Linked DNA regions of Stieleria sp. JC731. The protein of the gene in region 1 interacts with the protein of each later gene in a pairwise test. Links are inferred from orthologs where the notes say so. Each region holds a gene or a part of one and is shown on either strand. Other genes may lie near its edges.

What was found. The genes of interacting proteins can lie anywhere in the genome.
Region 2: the proteins of LOC67_RS26520 (region 1) and LOC67_RS07155 interact in binary tests that used the Escherichia coli proteins (3 or more experiments, as listed by UniProt). The link is inferred for Stieleria sp. JC731 from one-to-one orthologs.
Region 3: the proteins of LOC67_RS26520 (region 1) and LOC67_RS27515 interact in binary tests that used the Escherichia coli proteins (3 or more experiments, as listed by UniProt). The link is inferred for Stieleria sp. JC731 from one-to-one orthologs.

What each region holds. Positions count from the first base shown.
Region 1 is NZ_JAJKFQ010000029.1:468,816-474,668, reverse strand. What follows is about bases 1,384-4,333. They hold LOC67_RS26520 (acyl-CoA thioesterase), read left to right. Parts: upstream 1,384-2,625; coding sequence 2,626-3,042; downstream 3,043-4,333. Other genes in these bases: rnc (ribonuclease III), read right to left, coding at 3,047-4,015; LOC67_RS26525 (6-bladed beta-propeller), read right to left, coding at 1,384-2,277. Also shown: carbon storage regulator CsrA, read left to right, coding at 327-551; acetolactate synthase, read right to left, coding at 632-1,144; more of 6-bladed beta-propeller, read right to left, coding at 1,273-1,383; peptidase C39, read right to left, coding at 4,497-5,387.
Region 2 is NZ_JAJKFQ010000002.1:372,527-377,747, forward strand. The notes cover bases 925-3,921. They hold LOC67_RS07155 (acyl carrier protein), read left to right. Parts: upstream 925-2,298; coding sequence 2,299-2,544; downstream 2,545-3,921. Other genes in these bases: fabD (ACP S-malonyltransferase), read left to right, coding at 925-1,285; fabG (3-oxoacyl-[acyl-carrier-protein] reductase), read left to right, coding at 1,320-2,078; fabF (beta-ketoacyl-ACP synthase II), read left to right, coding at 2,685-3,921. In the rest of the region: rpmF (50S ribosomal protein L32), read left to right, coding at 1-19; more of fabD, read left to right, coding at 362-924; more of fabF, read left to right, coding at 3,922-3,977; response regulator, read right to left, coding at 4,235-5,008. UniProt on the Escherichia coli protein: Carrier of the growing fatty acid chain in fatty acid biosynthesis.
Region 3 is NZ_JAJKFQ010000001.1:1,491,127-1,497,618, reverse strand. What follows is about bases 1,301-5,568. They hold LOC67_RS27515 (preprotein translocase subunit SecA), read right to left. Parts: upstream 5,218-5,568; coding sequence 1,501-5,217; downstream 1,301-1,500. Other genes in these bases: LOC67_RS05035 (3-deoxy-D-manno-octulosonic acid transferase), read right to left, coding at 1,301-1,369. In the rest of the region: hypothetical protein, read left to right, coding at 1-24; more of 3-deoxy-D-manno-octulosonic acid transferase, read right to left, coding at 38-1,300; rpiB (ribose 5-phosphate isomerase B), read left to right, coding at 6,032-6,492. UniProt on the Escherichia coli protein: Required for protein export, interacts with the SecYEG preprotein conducting channel.

The DNA.
Region 1 (5,853 bases):
ACGATGCCGTCTGCAACGCTTGCAACGTCTGTTCGGAGCGATTGAGGGTTGGTTCACCCGTGGAAGCGCGAACTTCGAATCAACCGGGCTGGAGGGAGTGATCGTCACGACCGGTATCTGCCGACTTCTGGCAAACGATATCAAATTGTGAGTCACTTACGACGATGAACTCCCCTGGCGAAGGGCCGCTGTAAGTGCCGGTCACTCTCCTAATCCAATGTGGAAGGTGTTTAGTGCGACATGATGTCGATTCTGATACCAGGAAATCCGCATGCCCGTAAATTGCTAATTCCGTACCTCTTGTATTCAATGATGTCGAGGCCAACATGCTGGTCCTATCCCGACACCGCGATGAAAGCATCATGATTGGCGACGACGTTGTTGTCACGATCGTCGATATCCGTGGCGACAAAGTCCGCTTGGGTATCGAAGCACCGCAATCCATCCCAGTGCACCGCCAAGAAGTTTACGACGCGATCCAACGAGAGAATCGTCGGGCTTCGCAAACAAGTTCGGCTGCGACAAAGGACGTCAAGCCGCCACGCGATTGAATCCCGCGCGGTCTAGAAACTCGTAGCTCGAAAACCGCTCTCCTTCAGCAGTGTTCCCCGCTGTTGTCGCCAGAGAGCCGTTACTGATCCACCGATGGGTTGTCGTCTAGATCGCCCTCGGTGATGATCGTAAAGCCTTTCTCGTTAAGCGTCTCCATCGCGACCTCGATGTTTTCCACCATGATCGCGACCGCGGGTTTCCCGTAGGGTCGGATGATCAAGGGGTAGGTCTGGATGATGTTTAGCTCCGCTTGCAGCAGCGCCGTGCAGACTCGCAGCAACGGCTGTGGTCCTTCTGGCAACTGAACACCGATAAGATCGGTTTCGATCAGTGCCAGTCCACTCCGTTCGAGGATCTCTCGTCCTCGGTCGGCATCGCTCACGAGGAAGCGAACGAAAGCGCACTCAGCCGCATCGTTTATCGAAAGCGCACAAATGCGAATTCCGGTGCCTTCGAATCGCCGGACGACTTCCAATAATTGGCCGACGCGGTTTTCCAAAAAAATGGTGAACTGACGCAGAGCCGGAAAGTTCCGTCCACGCATCGTTTCGAATTTGGTTCCTGAACCACCGCTTCCCTGATCTGATTCCATGTCGGCCTCGTCTTTTCGGCACTCCGCGGTTGTCTGGGCAGCGCCGATCCGGCGGACGTGATTTCGTTGCCGCGTCGGTTACCCAAAAACTGAAAACCGAAAAGTTTACGTGTTTAGCTTCGGTCTGGTCAATTCGGCTGCAAATCTACCCGAACCAGCTTCATCAGGCGTCCCGAAACGTTCCAGTCTTGAACGTATAGGTTGCCAGATTCGTCCCAGTAAGATCCATGCGTCCCGCTGAAGATCCCTTCGACCCATTCGGATTGTGGCACGTTGAAATTACGGCCTTTGGCGCGATCGGGATTGTTTCCCAAGACCGCAATGATCGTGTTGGTTTTATCCAGGACTACCAAGCGACCGTGCAAATCCGGAACGGAGACGAAATCGCCTGAAATCGCAACCGACGTCGGCATCCCAAGACCGGTAATGACTTCTTCGATAAAGTTGCCTTCAAGATCGTAGTGTAGCAAGCGACCTTTGGGTTCGTGGTTCCGGTCACAAATCAGCAGGCGGTTCGGTTCGTAGCGAGTGTCTAACGTCATCCCGTGGGCGGTGTTGAACTCTTTCATCCCGTTGCCCTTCTTTCCGAAGTGACGTAGGTATTTGCCGTTTTTATCAAAGACGAAGATGTAGTTACTGGCGTAGCCATCGGAAAGATAGATGTCGCCGTTACCTGCGACGGTGATGGCAGTAGGGCTGAAGCGTTTCAGTTGCAAGCCTGACTCTTCAGGGAACGGTAGCCGTAAGACGACATCCCCGCCTCGGACTCGAAACTTGATCCCTTCCGCGTTGTTGTTGCGAGCACCGTAGATGTATTCCTCGCCATCTTCTTCACGGATTTCGATGTCATGCAAGCTGGTGTAGTCATCGCCTAAATAGGTGTGAATGACTTTGCCATCGGGTGAGAATACGAAAACACCAGCATTGGCACTGGTGTAGATGTTGCCTTTCTTATCGATCACGACTCCGCCGTGCGTTGATCCCAGCGGAGAGTTTCCGTCAGGCCGCAGTCCCCAGCCCGGAACCGTTTCAAATGTCATGTCGCCGCTGCCCATGCGAACCGGTTCGACAGCCTTTGCTGATGGCAGGGCGAGTAACATCAGTACGCAGGAAAACAGAATGCTTCGCTTCATCTTGAATCGTCTCAAAGGCAGGAAAGGCAAAGGGGGAAGCGGCATATTGTAGCCTTCGCGGTGAACCCAACATCCGCACAATGCATCTAGAGCCGCTGATTTCCACACAAACTCGTCAGCAGAAAGGGCAATCTACCCGGCCTGCTCCGCCGTGCCGAACTCCGGCTCAATACCTACCGCACGGAAACCATGCCCATCATCACAGGGACTGTGATGGGGACTATCAACAGAGTACCCGGCACGCTCCGCCGTGCCGAACTCCCCATCGGTGCAACCCGTGGCATCAACTGTCCGGTGGAGACTACATTGCTGCATCCCAAGACTGTTAGATGATCAATAGGCTGATTAATGAGTGACGCACTTTTGCACTACGTTCACGAACTTCGCGTTGGGTACCACCAAACCGATGGGCAACGTCGGGTGCACCATTCCAACTACTTGAATTATTTCGAAGACGCGCGAGTCGAGATGTTGCGTGCCGGAGGGATGCCGTACAAGCAGATCGAAGATTCCGGGCGGATGTTGGTGGTCACCGAAATGAACGTGCGTTATTTCGCGCCGGCCGATTTCGATGACCTATTGCAAGTCGAGGTCACCACGACTGAGTTGCGAAAGGTGCGAATTCGACATCGCTACCGTGTCCTTCGTGGCGAGATGTTGCTAGCCGAAGGCGACTCAGTGATCGCGTGTGTCGATCCGGAAGGCAAGCCCAAGAAGCTGCCTGCGGAGTTCTTGGCGTTGGCGGATAGGCTGAAAGGCGAATAGCGATTCAGGGATGCTCGCCGGGGCCCAAGTCGCCCACGCTGAAGTCATCCGTCAAAGGATAGGGAACAGGTTCGCCGTTCATTTCGGCGAGCGCGTTCGCAGCAGCCTTTTGTTCTGCTTCTTTCTTGTTGCTTCCCCATGCGGCGGTAAACTCACTGCCATCGATCACCGCGCTAATCAAGAATGACTTACGGTGATCCGGTCCCATTTCTCGCTTGAGTCGATATTGAGGGGTGCAAGCAATATCGCGTTGGGCACGCTGTTGCAAAGTCGACTTGTAGTTCGTCGCACCTTGGCTTTGGACCGCCGATTCGACTTCGCGCCGAAGCCAACGGATCAGTCGTTCGCGGACCACTTCATGACCACCGTCAATGTAAAGTGCCGCGACAATCGATTCGAAGACGTCACTGACCAATGACCTCGGGTAGCTGCGATTTCGGGTCACGCCACGGCCAACGATTAGGCATTCGTCTAAACCGATGTGGCATGCGACCTTTCCACAGGTCCGACGACTGACAACAGCTGATTTGATCTTGGTCAAATCGCCTTCGTTGTATTCGGGGTATTCGTCGTATAGCCATGAGCACACGACAAAGCCGAGGACTGCATCGCCAAGGAACTCGAGCCGCTCGTTGCTGGCTAACCGGTGTGAAGCGCCTGACGCATGTGTCAGTGCGTTGCGAAGCAGTTCGACATCTTTGAACTGATAGTCAATCAGTTCTTGGCAGCGAGTAATTTTGTCGGCGTGATCAAGTTCACCCTCTTGGTTGCGTGGTGATGAAACCAAGCGGACTTCGGGCGCATCGGTCATCGACGCATCTGCGGGCAGTGCATCAGATGAACGCGCATCAGTAGACGGTGTATCCTCGACACGATCGAATCGTTCGTTGGAATCATCTTCTTGCGATGGAAGAGATGGAACGTCCGACGACGAACTTGCCGGATTTGGGGCATCAGATTCGGAAGCAGACAACGTTATGCGAAGAGACGTGGAAACGAACTAGGGCTCTATTCACACGCGTCGAACGTTGTCGTCGACCTAGTTGCCATGCTTGATTGCTACCGCAGAAAGAATCGACGGTGCGAAGTCAACGATGGCAAGACTTCAACGAAAAGATTGACACAACAGAACCGATTTGTGACCGAGCGATGTGATCTTTGAAAAGAAAACGTCAACCAGCCCGAAAAGGGTTCAGGTCATGTCACACGCCGGCGATCGGGGCATTGCACAGGATGATATTCTTATCACATCTGGCTGTGTTCGGACCCGCCCGCCGGTATGCGACGCGCTTGTCAATACGTTACCACTTCCCCCGCATACGCGGTAGGTCAATCTTGACAATTTGCAACCTGCGAAGTCACCAGCAACACGGCGTACACCAAGCGATCAGTCGTTGACGAAAGCCACTTGGCATTGCTGCAGACGAGCAGGCGATCCCGTGACGGAATCGGTTTCAGTCCGCATGATCAACAAGATAGATGGCTTCACCAGTGAACACTTGGCGAAACTCTTCATCGCTGAAGTAGCGAATTCCGACAGCGGGATCGCCAACTTTCCAGCGTCCGTGTGATGCACGACCGTAGACGACGACCGCATGCGCTTCGCCATCGGTACCGAGCAACCGACGAACGGTATCGTCGTGATTGCCACCACGGAAACAGATAACGGACAGGTTCGGAAGTTGGCCGCGGTGTTCCCATGCGGTCGGATTTTGGCTAGCGACTTGGACCGAGTGATGTCCACCATCGATTGCAAGTCTCAGTCCGCGTACAAGACCGAGCGAAGATGTGCCTTGACGGCTCGTCAAACAAACTTTGGCAAGCATGGCCTCGGGCGATTGTCCCGACCAACCCAGCCGCTGAGTCGCACTTGGAAGCAGCGAATGGTGGTGCAGCAAAGTTGCCGCCGCCGCCGGTCCACAACTCGATTCGCTACTTTGCAAACAAACGTTGTCCTGCCAGGTTGCCTGAGCATCGAGCGTGACGGGGTAAAAGTTTGCGCGAAGAACCGGCTGAGTCAGAAAGCCGACAGATAGAAACAGCATGGCAACCGATGTAGCGCGTCGCCAACTCACTCGCAAGCCTTCGGCGTGAAGAGCGAGTCCGGCAGTGAACGCGAGGAAGATCGGTAGCCAGTTCGACCAGCCCATCACTGCGGGTGTCGAAAAGGCACTCGCCCAGGTCAGCCTGTTGGCAGTTCCGAACGCGAAAATCAAAAGAAAGAGGATGCACTCGGCCAATAGCAGAGGTCGGTTGCTGTAGACGTTCAGCGAGAGCTTCCTGCCGGCGAGAAATGCCAAGCCGGAAACTGCGGCGATAAACGCGATTGCAAACCAGAGATCCATCAATTCTAATGTCTGTAGCGAACTACACAGATGCGTACGGGCCGTCGGTTCTGCACGATCGGTGCCGAAAATGACGGTGCGTTAAGAAACGGTTAATTATTGATGCGGGGCAAGTTCAGAATGGCGCAAAAACGTTCATTTCGCGGCAAAATTAACCAAAAACTGGCTGCGTTGACCCTGTTAAGGGCTTTTCAGGGCGTCTGGGGGTGTTCCCCACGAACTTCGCTTCGGCGGAGCGGCGGGATGAAAATTGGGCGGATCGCAACTCGGTTTGCAACCGATTTGTGCAGCGAAATCGAACGCTCAATGGTTCAGAATTTCGATGTTGAAAGTCTTCCAAGTAGAATAGGGCGGACGATTCGGTAGGGAACCAAGTCGCCGAATCCGCCGAACCCCATTGGCCCGTTGCGATTTGAAGATACTGAAATACGTTGGCGTCTTCGTTTCGTAGACCGTCAGGGGGAAT
Region 2 (5,221 bases), on another replicon or contig:
CGAGCCTCGCGAAGAGTAATCTCGCTTGCGGCCTATCGGCCTCAATCACTTCATTGCGTTCAACGCCGCCAGTCGCTATCCGGCCGGCGTTCCATATGCCATGACGACGCAGAATCACTGCGTCCGGTCTTGCGGTTTGCTGCTGCCATGAGTTCGCGACTGCGTTTACCGCAGGCAACGCCAACCGAGCGCGGCGGCTCTCTCTAGCAAGCTGTCTTATCCGGCTCAGCTCCCCACGGTTGCCGTACCACGAAGGTTACGCTCGATTAAGGGCCCCAGCCGAAGCCTGGATGACAGTGGATGCGTCACGCGTCAGTCATCGGCGAATTCGAGTTTCGTTTCTCTTAGTGGCAATTCACAAATGGACGTCGATGCTGTCGGGATTCTATTTCCCGGACAGGGTGCCCAATCGGTCGGCATGGGCAAATGGCTCTGCGAAAACTTCTCGATTGCGAGCGACCTATTCACCCGCGCTAGCGAAGTGCTTGGCTATGACTTAGCTGACCTTTGCCACAACGGACCGGTCGAAAAACTTGACCAAACCGAATTCAGCCAGCCCGCCCTATTCACGGTCGGAATCGCAGCGGCAAAGGTGCTTCAACAAGAACAGCCAGAGCGGCTTGCGAAAGTCACCGCCGCGGCTGGGCTAAGCCTCGGCGAATACACGGCGGTTTGCTTTGCCGGTGGCCTGGAGTTCGAAGACGCACTGAAGCTCGTTCAGCGACGTGGCCAGGCAATGCAAGCGGCCGCAGATGTTGTCCAGAGCGGCATGGCGAGCGTCATTGGCATGGACCTGGAAACGCTATCGGCACTGTGCGAAGAAGTCCGCCAAGACGACGAAGTGCTCCGCCCTGCAAACCTACTGTGCCCAGGAAACATCGCCGTTTCTGGACACATCACGGCACTTGACCGCCTGGAACCCGCCGCTGTTGAAGCCAAGGCGATGAAAGTCATTCGCCTTAGCGTTGCCGGCGCGTTTCACACCTCGCTGATGCAACCCGCTGTTGAAAAGCTGACCGAAGCCTTGGCGGAAATGCCAATCACGGACACCCAAATCCCGGTTTACAGCAACGTCGACGCACAACCGCACCAGTCAGCTGACGAAATTCGCGGACTGCTCAGCCGCCAAGTGACCGAACCGGTCCAATGGGAAGCCTCCATCCGCCGGATGGTCGACGATGGCATCGGCGGCTTTTTTGAAGCAGGCACCGGACGCGTGCTCCGCGGAACACTGAAACGCATTCAACGAAAGCTTCCGACCGACGGTTTCGGCGACGAAGAATAAACACCGGTCCCCTGACACACGAGATTGATTCGCCATGGATATGACACTGAAAGCCGACCTGTCCGGACAGGTCGCGATCGTGACCGGAGCATCGCAGGGGCTTGGCAAAGCCGTCGCGGTTGCCTTGGGAATGAACGGAGCCACGGTTGCCTGCTTGGCGCGAAACGCTGACAAGCTTGCCGACACCGTCAAGGAGATCGAGGCCGCTGGCGGCAAAGCGATCGCCCTTTCCTGCGACGTGACCGACCGCGAAGCGACTGACGCCGCGATCAAGCAAGTCGCTGCAGATCACGGACGCCTGGACATCCTGGTCAACAACGCCGGCATCACACGCGACAAAACGATGCGTGGAATGAGCGACGATGAGTGGGACAGCGTGATTGCGACCAACCTGACCAGCTGCTTCGTTTGCTGCCGTGCAGCCGCCAACGTGATGCGACGCCAAAAATACGGCCGGATCGTCAACATGGCCAGCATTTCAGGCCTGATGGGCAACCCTGGCCAAGCGAACTACTCCGCCAGCAAAGCGGGAATGATCGGAATGACCCGGACCATGAGCAAAGAACTGGTCAATCGCGGCGTCACCGTCAACGCAGTTGCCCCCGGATTCATCGCCAGCGAGATGACTGACGCGATTCCGGCAGCCATTCTGGAAGAAGTCAAAAAGACGATTCCCGCCAAACGCGTCGGAAATCCCGAAGACGTTGCCGCTGCCGTTCTGTTCCTCGCTTCCAAGGATGCAGGCTACATTTCGGGCCAGACCATCGTTGTCGACGGCGGAATGACCGGCTAAACCAATACACGGAGTGTATGTTGGGCGAAGTGAATCCCGGCATATTGACGTCTTTTGCTTGAATCACCTATCTTTTCGGCGAATCAACGAGGCGTCGTAGGGCTCCATCGGCTGACCCGCGTTTGAATCGGGCATGGCGATCCGCCAAAAGTCCCCTTGAACGCATCACCTCCCATTCGAACTTCCCTGTTAAAGAACATAACAAACTGGAGAATCGCTTATGGCTACCGTCGAAGAGCGCGTGGTCGACATCGTTGCTGAACAGCTTGGCGTCGAAAAAGACAAAATCACCCGTGAAACCTCTTTCGTAAACGACCTCGGAGCTGACTCGCTCGACACCGTCGAATTGGTGATGGAACTCGAAGAAGAGTTCAACATCAGCATTCCTGACGAAGCCGCCGAAAAGATCCAAAAGGTTGGCGAAGCCGTCGACTTTATCGAAAACGCACGGGGCGAAGACGCGTAAGTTTTTCGCGCCGATCATAACCCGCGACGGGCGATGCGCACCGCTAATTGCAGTGCTGGCGCATCGCCCGATTTCGATTCAACGTTTCATGTTTTTCTTTGCGATACCTTGCTCGCCAAGGTTCCTTTCTTCCAGGCAGCATGATGGCCCAGGAATCCAATTCTTCAGCGACCACCCCGCATATCTACAAAGGCGAACGTCGCGTTGTTATCACCGGTGTCGGTGTCGTCACACCACTTGCCTCAGAAGTGCCCCTGTTTTGGCAGCGGCTTACCGCAGGTGAAAGTGGCGTCGGCAAGATCACCTTGGTCGATACCACCGAATACAAGGTCCATTTTGCTGGCGAAGTTTACGACTTCTCGCTGGAAGGAATCACCGATCCTCGCGAAGAAAAACGGCTCGATCGGTTCACCCAATTCGCCGTCCATGCTGGCTATCAGGCGATCAACGATTCGAAGCTGGACTTCGATTCGCTCGATCGAACTCGCTGTGGTGTCATCCTGGGCAGCGGCATTGGCGGACTGATCGAAATCGAAAACCAAATTGAACGGATGCTGACCAAGGGCCCTTCCCGCGTCAGCCCATTCACCGTTCCCAAAATGATGGTCAACGCCGCCGGCGGGAACATCTCGATCACCTACGGCCTGAAAGGCCCGAACTATGCAGTCGCGACCGCATGTGCGAGTGCGACCAACGCGATGGGTGACGCACTTCGCAGCATTCGCCTGAACGAAACCGATGTCGTCATCACCGGCGGCAGCGAAGCGGCCCTGACCCGTATGGGACTTGCCGCATTCCAAAACATGAAAGCATTGTCGATGCGAAACGACGAGCCTACAAAGGCCAGTCGACCATTCGACAAGGACCGCGATGGCTTCGTCCTCGGCGAAGGCAGCGGCGTGCTGGTGTTCGAAGAACTTAACCACGCCCTAGCACGTGGCGCGAAGATCTATGGTGAAGTCCTTGGCTACGGAACGACCAGTGACGCCGGCCACATCACCGCACCCGATCCAGAAGGCGTCGGGGCAGCCGCCGCGATGACGGCAGCACTTGCCGATGCCGAGGTCGACCCAACAGCGATCGACTACATCAACGCACACGGCACAAGCACCCCACTGGGCGACATCGCTGAAACGAAAGCGATTAAGCGAGTCTTTGGCGATCACGCCTACAAAACCACCGTCAGCAGCACGAAAAGCTCAATCGGTCACTCACTTGGTGCGAGTGGCGGTATCGAAGCAGTCATCCTGTGCAAGACGCTCGAAACGCAAACAATCGCACCGACAATTAACCTGGATAACCCAGACCCAGAATGCGATTTGGATTACACCGCAAATGAAGCGGCTTCCAAGCCTGTGAAAATTGCGATGAGCAACAGCTTTGGCTTCGGCGGCCACAACGCCTGTGTGGTTGTCGGCAAATACGAAGGCTAAGTGCTTCGCTTAAGCCGATCGTAACCGGGTGCTTTATAGAAAGTACCCATCACAGTCCCTGTGATGCCGGGCATGGATTGCCGGGTGGTGGTTCAGATCCGAAGCGGCAATCCGAAGCGGCACCGCGGAGCGTGCCGGGTACTTTTTTGATAGTTCCCATCACAGTCCCTGTGATGCCGGGCATGGATTGCCGAGTGGCGGCTGCAGAGATGAATCGGCACGGCGGAGCGTGCCGGGTACACTTGGGCAGGCCTGAACTAGTTATCCAAAGTTCGGATGCGATTCTCGATCGCATCGATCAGGCATTCGGGGTTCAGCGGTTTGCAGAACCAGTGATCCGCGCCACCTGATCCGACACTCAGCTCGCTGGCCTCTGGATTCATGCCACTGACAACGAAAATCGCCGAGTCGTCAAACCGATGGTTTTGCCGGATCGTCCGCACCGTTTGGGCGCCGTCACAAACAGGCATCAACATGTCCACCAGAATGATATTTGGTGGTGCAGTGGACGACATATTCTCCAGTGCGGACAAACCGTCCTGGTAGCCTTGAACGCGATAGCCTTTCAGCCGCAGTAGACCTGCGAGCAACTCACGCTCATTTCGATCGTCTTCGACCAACGCGATAGAAACATCTTTGGTCGGCTCAGCTTCTTTCTGTCGCTTCAGCCACTGACAATCATTCAGACGGGCCAGAGCATCATCGATATCGCGGAACGTTGATTCCGCCTCGTCGATTTGCCCAGCCGCGATCAACTCGCGATACAGATGCATACCGACGCTGATCTGCTGTAGATCGTTTCGAATGGCATGCCGCGCCGCAGGTGGAAGACACTGCAACTGAAAACGGTTCGGAAGTGAGTCGGAATCGATCGATTCCCCCGAACGCAATTCACCTCGAATGATCGAGATGTTCTTTGGCGCATCGATCCCTATGCGCGCCTGACCAGCACGAACTTTCAAGAAGTGAAGGCTAATGCCCACCTCTGGAAAAGTCACCTGATCATCGGTCCGTCGTGTGAGTACTAACATATTGGTTTTGCCCCGTCGCCCCTGTGATGGCCGAATTGCCCCCCAGAATGCGGAAATTGAGTAAATTCAACATACGAATTGCCAATCGCCAGTCAACAAAGAAATCCCACCAATGGTTTAGAATTGTGGGTTTTTTTCTTACACTCAACCTGTCGGACAACCGACGGCGTGAACAACCGTAAATCCGGCGAACCCCCGCCCTGTATGTAGAAC
Region 3 (6,492 bases), on another replicon or contig:
GCCGAGGTAGTCAACTCGATCTAGTCATTAACGCTGATCAAGCCGCTCGTGCAAATTCCAGCGGCTGCCCAGCCAAGAATTGTAATGTTCGATCGGTCGCCCCGCGGTGCTGAGCGATGACGGACTGCGCTGCTCGCCCCAGTTCGTCGGCGGCCGGTTGATCTACAAGACATCGATCGACAAACGCTTCCAGCTCTGTTTCGTTCGCGGTTCGCTTTGCGCCACCAGCTTCGATCAAACGGTTCGCGATCTCTTTAAAGTTACGTGTGTCAGGACCAAAGCAAACCGCACTGCCATACCCCGCGGGCTCCAACATGTTCTGCCCACCCCGATCGACAAAGCTTCCGCCAACGGTCGCGATCTGACCAACGCCCCACCAGTGCCGTAATTCTCCGATGGAGTCGATCAGCAGCACCCGATTCGCATCCCACTGTCCATCCGAACCAAGTCGCTCTGTCGCTTCCAATTTCCGATTCGAACGTCGACGACAAACCAAACCGTTGGACTGGATCAGTTGTGCAACCGAATCGAAACGTTCCCGATGGCGAGGAACCAAAATCAGTCGCAATTCAGGATGAGCTGTGACCAAGCGTTTGTAGATGCGAAGTGCCATCGCCTCTTCGCCTTCTTGAGTGCTGCCGACGATCCATACCCGATGCCATGGATCAACACTGGCCCAATTCAATCGGTTTTGAACCTCGACGGTATCTCGTGAATCCGGTGCGTTGTCAAACTTCAATGCCCCAGTCACGGTCACGACCTCTGGATCGGCACCACAGGCGACGAAACGCTCGGCAGTCGATTTGTCTTGGCAAGCGACCCCGCATAAGTCTGCAAAAATCGGACGCGTCAAACGACTGACACGTTGATAGCCGGCTGAGCTTCGCTCGCTCAATCGGGCATTGATAACCAACACTTCGGTTCCGGCTTGACGAGACAAGCGAACCAAATTGGGCCAAAGTTCCAACTCGACAAGGATCAATTTGCGAGGCATCAATCGTCGAAGCGTTCGGCGAACGGCCCAGGAAAAATCCAATGGGCAAAAGAAAACTTGATCGCTTCCAAAACGCTGCACAGCGAGATCGTAACCGGTGTCGGTACTGGTGCTCACGACGATCGGCGTCGTGGGATCCAATCGCGTCAACTTAGCAACCAGATCGACGATTAGGTTGACCTCGCCAACGCTGACCGCATGGATCCAAATCGGTGATCGCCCCGGCCCGCCACAGATCCGCTTTGCTTTGGACTTGGAGATGCCGAACAGTTTTTCGCTGATCCCACGTCGATAGCGTCCATGACGGACAATGCGATAAGCGATCCACGGGGATGCCAGCGTCAACGCAACCAGATAGACGAAGTTCGCGAACATGGCGGAATCCTTTCCCAGCCTTGGCTAAAGCGATCGATACACCAACCCTATCACTTGTCGCATCCAAACCGATCGGTCTGAAACGCTGTTTACCTGCGTTCAGACGTTCGGCTGTCAAACGACAAGCCAGACTACTTTCTCATACAGCAGGATTTGTACTTCTTACCGCTGCCACAGGGGCACGGATCGTTGCGACCGACTTTGACACCGACGTTGCGAATCGGTTCAGGCTTTTCGTCCGTCGCTTGATTGCTGGCTTCGGCAGCCTGCTGAGCTGCGGTTTGTGTTGCAGCCTTGGTTGCGGTTGCCGATGACGACTCGCTGGTAATCGACCGAGCCTCATCGTGGCGGGCTTTTGCATCGACCCAAGTACTACGAATGAAGTCCTGATTGAACGACTCCATACGGAAGACCAGGCCGGTAACCTGCTCACCAACCGACTCCCACATCTGATCAAACAGACGCATGCCTTCGCGTTTGTATTCGACTTTGGGATCCAGCTGAGCGTAGCCTTTCAAACCGACGCTGCTGCGCAGGTGATCCATCGTTAGCAGGTGGTTTTTCCACGCGTCGTCCACAATGTTCAACAGGATCTGACGTTCCATCCGACGCATTTCTGGGTGGAAACGATCATCAACTGCGCCGCTGACGGCCAATTGCAATTCATCGCGGTTCATCCGCGAGAAGTCTTCGGCATCAACCGATGCGCCCAGTTCGACCTTCATCCATTCGACCAAGTCGGCAAGCTTATTGTTGCCGCTGGTCGCGACTGCCGCTGTCTTATCGTCTTGAACGTTCGCAAACAGATCCGCAACCCGTTTTTGAGCCTCATTCATCAAAGGCTCCGCCGCATTAGCCATGTCGCGACTAAAAACGGTGAGTTGAGTTTTCAAGTCGTCACGGTTCAGCGGCACTTCATCGACGGCGAGTGCCTTTTCGAACCGACGCGAAATCCAGTCAACCAAGCCTTCGCGATTGAGGACAACCTGGGCACCTTGTTGAACGGTGAACTGTGAAATCCCGGCCAGGGCAGGGTACTCCGTTTCCTTTTCCGCGTAGGCCTGTTCGGCGCGTGTGACCAATTCATGTGTCACACTTCGACGGTCTTCGACGTCGCGGAATTCTTCCGGTGTGGTTTCGATTCCGAACCGATAACGCATCCAGCCACAGAGCATCCGCAGGCCATAGTCGGCGTCCAGCAAAGGCTCGCCTTCGCTTAGGTCGACTGATTCGATACGTTGATGAGCCTTCTCGATCAATTCCTTGATCAAGTCGTCTCGATCCATGTTCTTGAGCTGGTGGTCTTGATAGTTGGTTTCCAAAGCGGTGTTGGCCCACTTCGCCATCGCTTTGAGGTTCCATTCGTCTTCCATGCCTTGTGGCAGGTTTTCTTCGACGATTTCTTCGACGGTGACTTCGGCAGATCGCTCGGCTTGTTCACGAGCGTAGGCATCGGCCATCGACATTTCCATGTTCTGGAAATCCTTGGGCTCGAGCACGCATCCCAGCTTTCCACCGGCGAACGCGGCAAACATATCGACGCCGTAGTCTGGATCCAGAAACGTATCAACTTGCTTTTCGATCTGGGATTGAATCAGTTCCAAGATCATGTCGCGAGAGCTGTGACCATCCAACAGGTTTTGTCGGTATCGGTAAACCCGTTTTCGCTGTTCGTCCATGACTTCGTCATAGTCCAACAAGCTCTTTCGCATTTCGAAGTTGCGTTCTTCGACTTTCTTTTGTGCGGCTGCAATACGGCGTGTGACAAGCTTGGATTCCAGTGGCTCGTCCTCACGCATGCCGATGCGTTCCATCATGTTCTTAACCCACTCACCCGCGAAGATCCGCATCAGATCGTCTTCGAGTGAAAGGAAGAAGCGACTCGAACCGGGGTCGCCTTGTCGACCACAACGGCCCCGCAACTGAAGGTCGATTCGGCGTGATTCGTGGCGTTCGGTACCGAGTACACAAAGTCCGCCGAGTTCACGGATGTGTACGCCTTGCTCGCTCATCCCTTCGGCTTTATCAAACGATTCGACCAGCTCGTTCCATTCATCATCGGGAACATCAAGTCGGGTGTCGTATTTGTGCTGCAACTGAGCCCAAGCTTTGTTCTCGGGGTTACCGCCCAAGATAATGTCGGTACCACGACCGGCCATGTTGGTTGCGATCGTGACGGCAAACTTTCGTCCAGCCTGTGCGACGATGTCGGCCTCACGTTGGTGTTGTTTCGCGTTGAGGACTTGGTGCTCGATGCCACGTCGTTCGAGTAGGCGGCTTAGCTTTTCACTCTTTTCGATACTGACCGTACCGACAAGAACGGGGCGTCCTTTGTATTCGATCACGGTGATCTTTGACCGTGGGAAGTCTTGGACTTCCTTTTCCCCCTTGGCGACAAACTTGATCTGTTCGTCGTTCTCTTCCTTGATGTCACCCCAATATTCTTTTCCATCTTTGGTGACGATCACGTCCCACTTGACCGTGCGTTCGATCTCTTCAGCCAAGGCCTTGAACTTATATTCCTCGGTCAGATAAATGACGTCGGGATATTCGATTCGCTGCAAACCACGATTGGTCGGGATCGCGACGACGTCCAGCTTGTAGATTTTCCAAAACTCGTTCGCTTCGGTCATCGCCGTACCGGTCATACCGGACAGTTTCTTGTACATCTTGAAGATGTTCTGCAGCGATGCGGTCGCAAACGTTTGCGTTTCCGGTTTGATCGGCACGCCTTCTTTGGCTTCAACGGCTTGGTGCAAACCGTCGGACCATTGACGTCCATCCATCAGACGTCCGGTGAATTCGTCAACGATCACAATCTGGCGATCTTTAACGACGTAATTGACGTCCAGCTTGTATAGGAAGTGTGCTTTCAGAGCGTTATCGATCAGGTGGGGCCATTCCATGTTGCCCGCCGTGTAGAAGCTTTCCACACCGGCTAGCTTTTCAGCCTCGCGCACACCTTCGTCGGTCAACGTGACGTTGCGTCCCTTTTCGTCGACGGTGAAGTGCACGTCTTGTTGCAGCGAACGCGCGACACGGTCCGCGTCGGCATAGCGTCCCAAGTCCATCTCGCTCGGACCGCTGATGATCAACGGGGTCCGCGCTTCGTCGATCAAGATATTGTCGACTTCGTCGATGATCGCGTAGTTCAATGGGCCTTGGCACTGTTGAACTTCAGGCGGAAAACGATCGTCGCCTTGAGCAGCGGGGCGCATGTTGTCACGCAAGTAATCGAAACCGAATTCGTTGTTCGTTCCGTACGTGATATCACAACGATAGGCGGCTTGTTTCTCGTGAGTCGACATGCCCGATTGGATCGCGTTGACCGTTAATCCAAGGTTCATGTACAGCGGCGCCATCCACTCCATGTCACGGCGGGCCAAATAGTCGTTGACCGTAATGACGTGAACGCCTTTGCCTTCCAGTGCGTTTAGATAGGCGGGCAAGGTTGCGACCAGTGTTTTACCTTCACCAGTCACCATTTCGGCGATCTTGCCGGAGTGAAGCACCATCCCACCGATCAACTGGACGTCGTAGTGACGCATGCCCAGGAATCGCTTGCCACCTTCGCGGCAGACGGCGAAGGCATCGATGAGGATGTCATCGAGAGATTCGCCATCGCGAATACGCTTGCGAAAGATCTGCGTTTGCTCACGCAGCTCGTCATCGCTCATCGCAGCGTATTTGGGCTCCAAGGCTGTAATCTCGTCCGCCTGGGCTCGCAACGTCGCGACTTGGCGCGCGTTGGCCGAACCAAATACCGACGTAACACCTCGCTCAAACGAGCTCAGCAACCCGCCAAAGGCTGCTCCGGTAATATCCACAAGAGTTTCAAAAAACGACATCGTTGAATCGTTGGTTGGTTTCGATCGATCGCTCGCAGGGCAATTCCAAAGGCATCCGAGCCTTTTCATTCGCCGGAACTGGTTCATTCGCTGGAACGGGTTAATTCGCCGGACCAGCGGACAGATTGGCAGCGCAGCCCGTCTACGTCCAGATCAGCCAATTTCGGGCCAAATTCGCATCCGCCGAGTTGTCTCGACAGAAAGCCGGGTTGGCCTCATACGCAGCGAGTAAAGCTAAACGCTTTGGGCGACTTAGGTTAGGGTGTTTCGGCGGAGGGGTCAACGCCGATCAAAAACTGTCCGATTTTCATCGTTTCTGTATGCCAATACCCCACAACGACCGGCTAACGAAATTTGCCTCTCTGAGCTAAACTGCCCCCGTCGGCCGAAATGTCTCTCGATCGACGCGAGATGACAGCCAGCCCCCCGACCCATTGATTGCACAAACAACGTGTCGCCCGATCCCTGATCGCAAAATAAGAGATCTGTTTCGAGAGCTCAATTTTGAAGACTTGATACCTGAGCCGGCCGATTGGCTCTCCCCAGACCAAGTTTTCTCAAATGACGCTAGCAACCGTGAAGCACTGCTAGCAAGCCGCTTGAATTCTTAGCGAACCACCGACAGTGCAACCAAATCACCGTTTTATAGTTTTGCCGATCGAAGATTCGCGATTGAACACGTGAACGCTTGATCGCACGAAAAATGCTGTCCGACACGACCAACGACTGCCCGTTTCCTGTTTCGGTTGCTTAAGGCAGCCGACATCGAACCACCCGGCCGTCCCTTTTCGAACACCGCTGACCTATTCCGTCCATGAACGCCCAGCCGAAATCTGAAACGCCAAAATCTGAAAAGCCACTTCGTATCGCGATCGGAGGTGACCACGCCGGATTTCCACTCAAGCAAGTCATCGCCGAATGCCTTTCCTCAGGTGACCTCGGAGAGTTAGCGGGCGAGGTTGTCGATTGTGGGACCAACAGCACCGAGCGATGCGACTATCCGGATTTCGCGATCGCGGTATCGCGTGAAATCCTTTCGGGCAAAGCTGACCGCGGGATCGTGGTCTGCGGCAGCGGTGTCGGTGTCAGTGTCGCCGCGAACAAGATCCCTGGTATCCGCGCCGCAATTTGCCACGACACGTACTCGGCACACCAAGGCGTCGAGCATGACGATATGAACGTTCTGTGCATCGGTGGCCGCATCATCGGCAGTGAATTGGCGATGGAAATCGTCCGTGCTTTCTTGGGTGCACACTACACCCCATCGGAACGCCA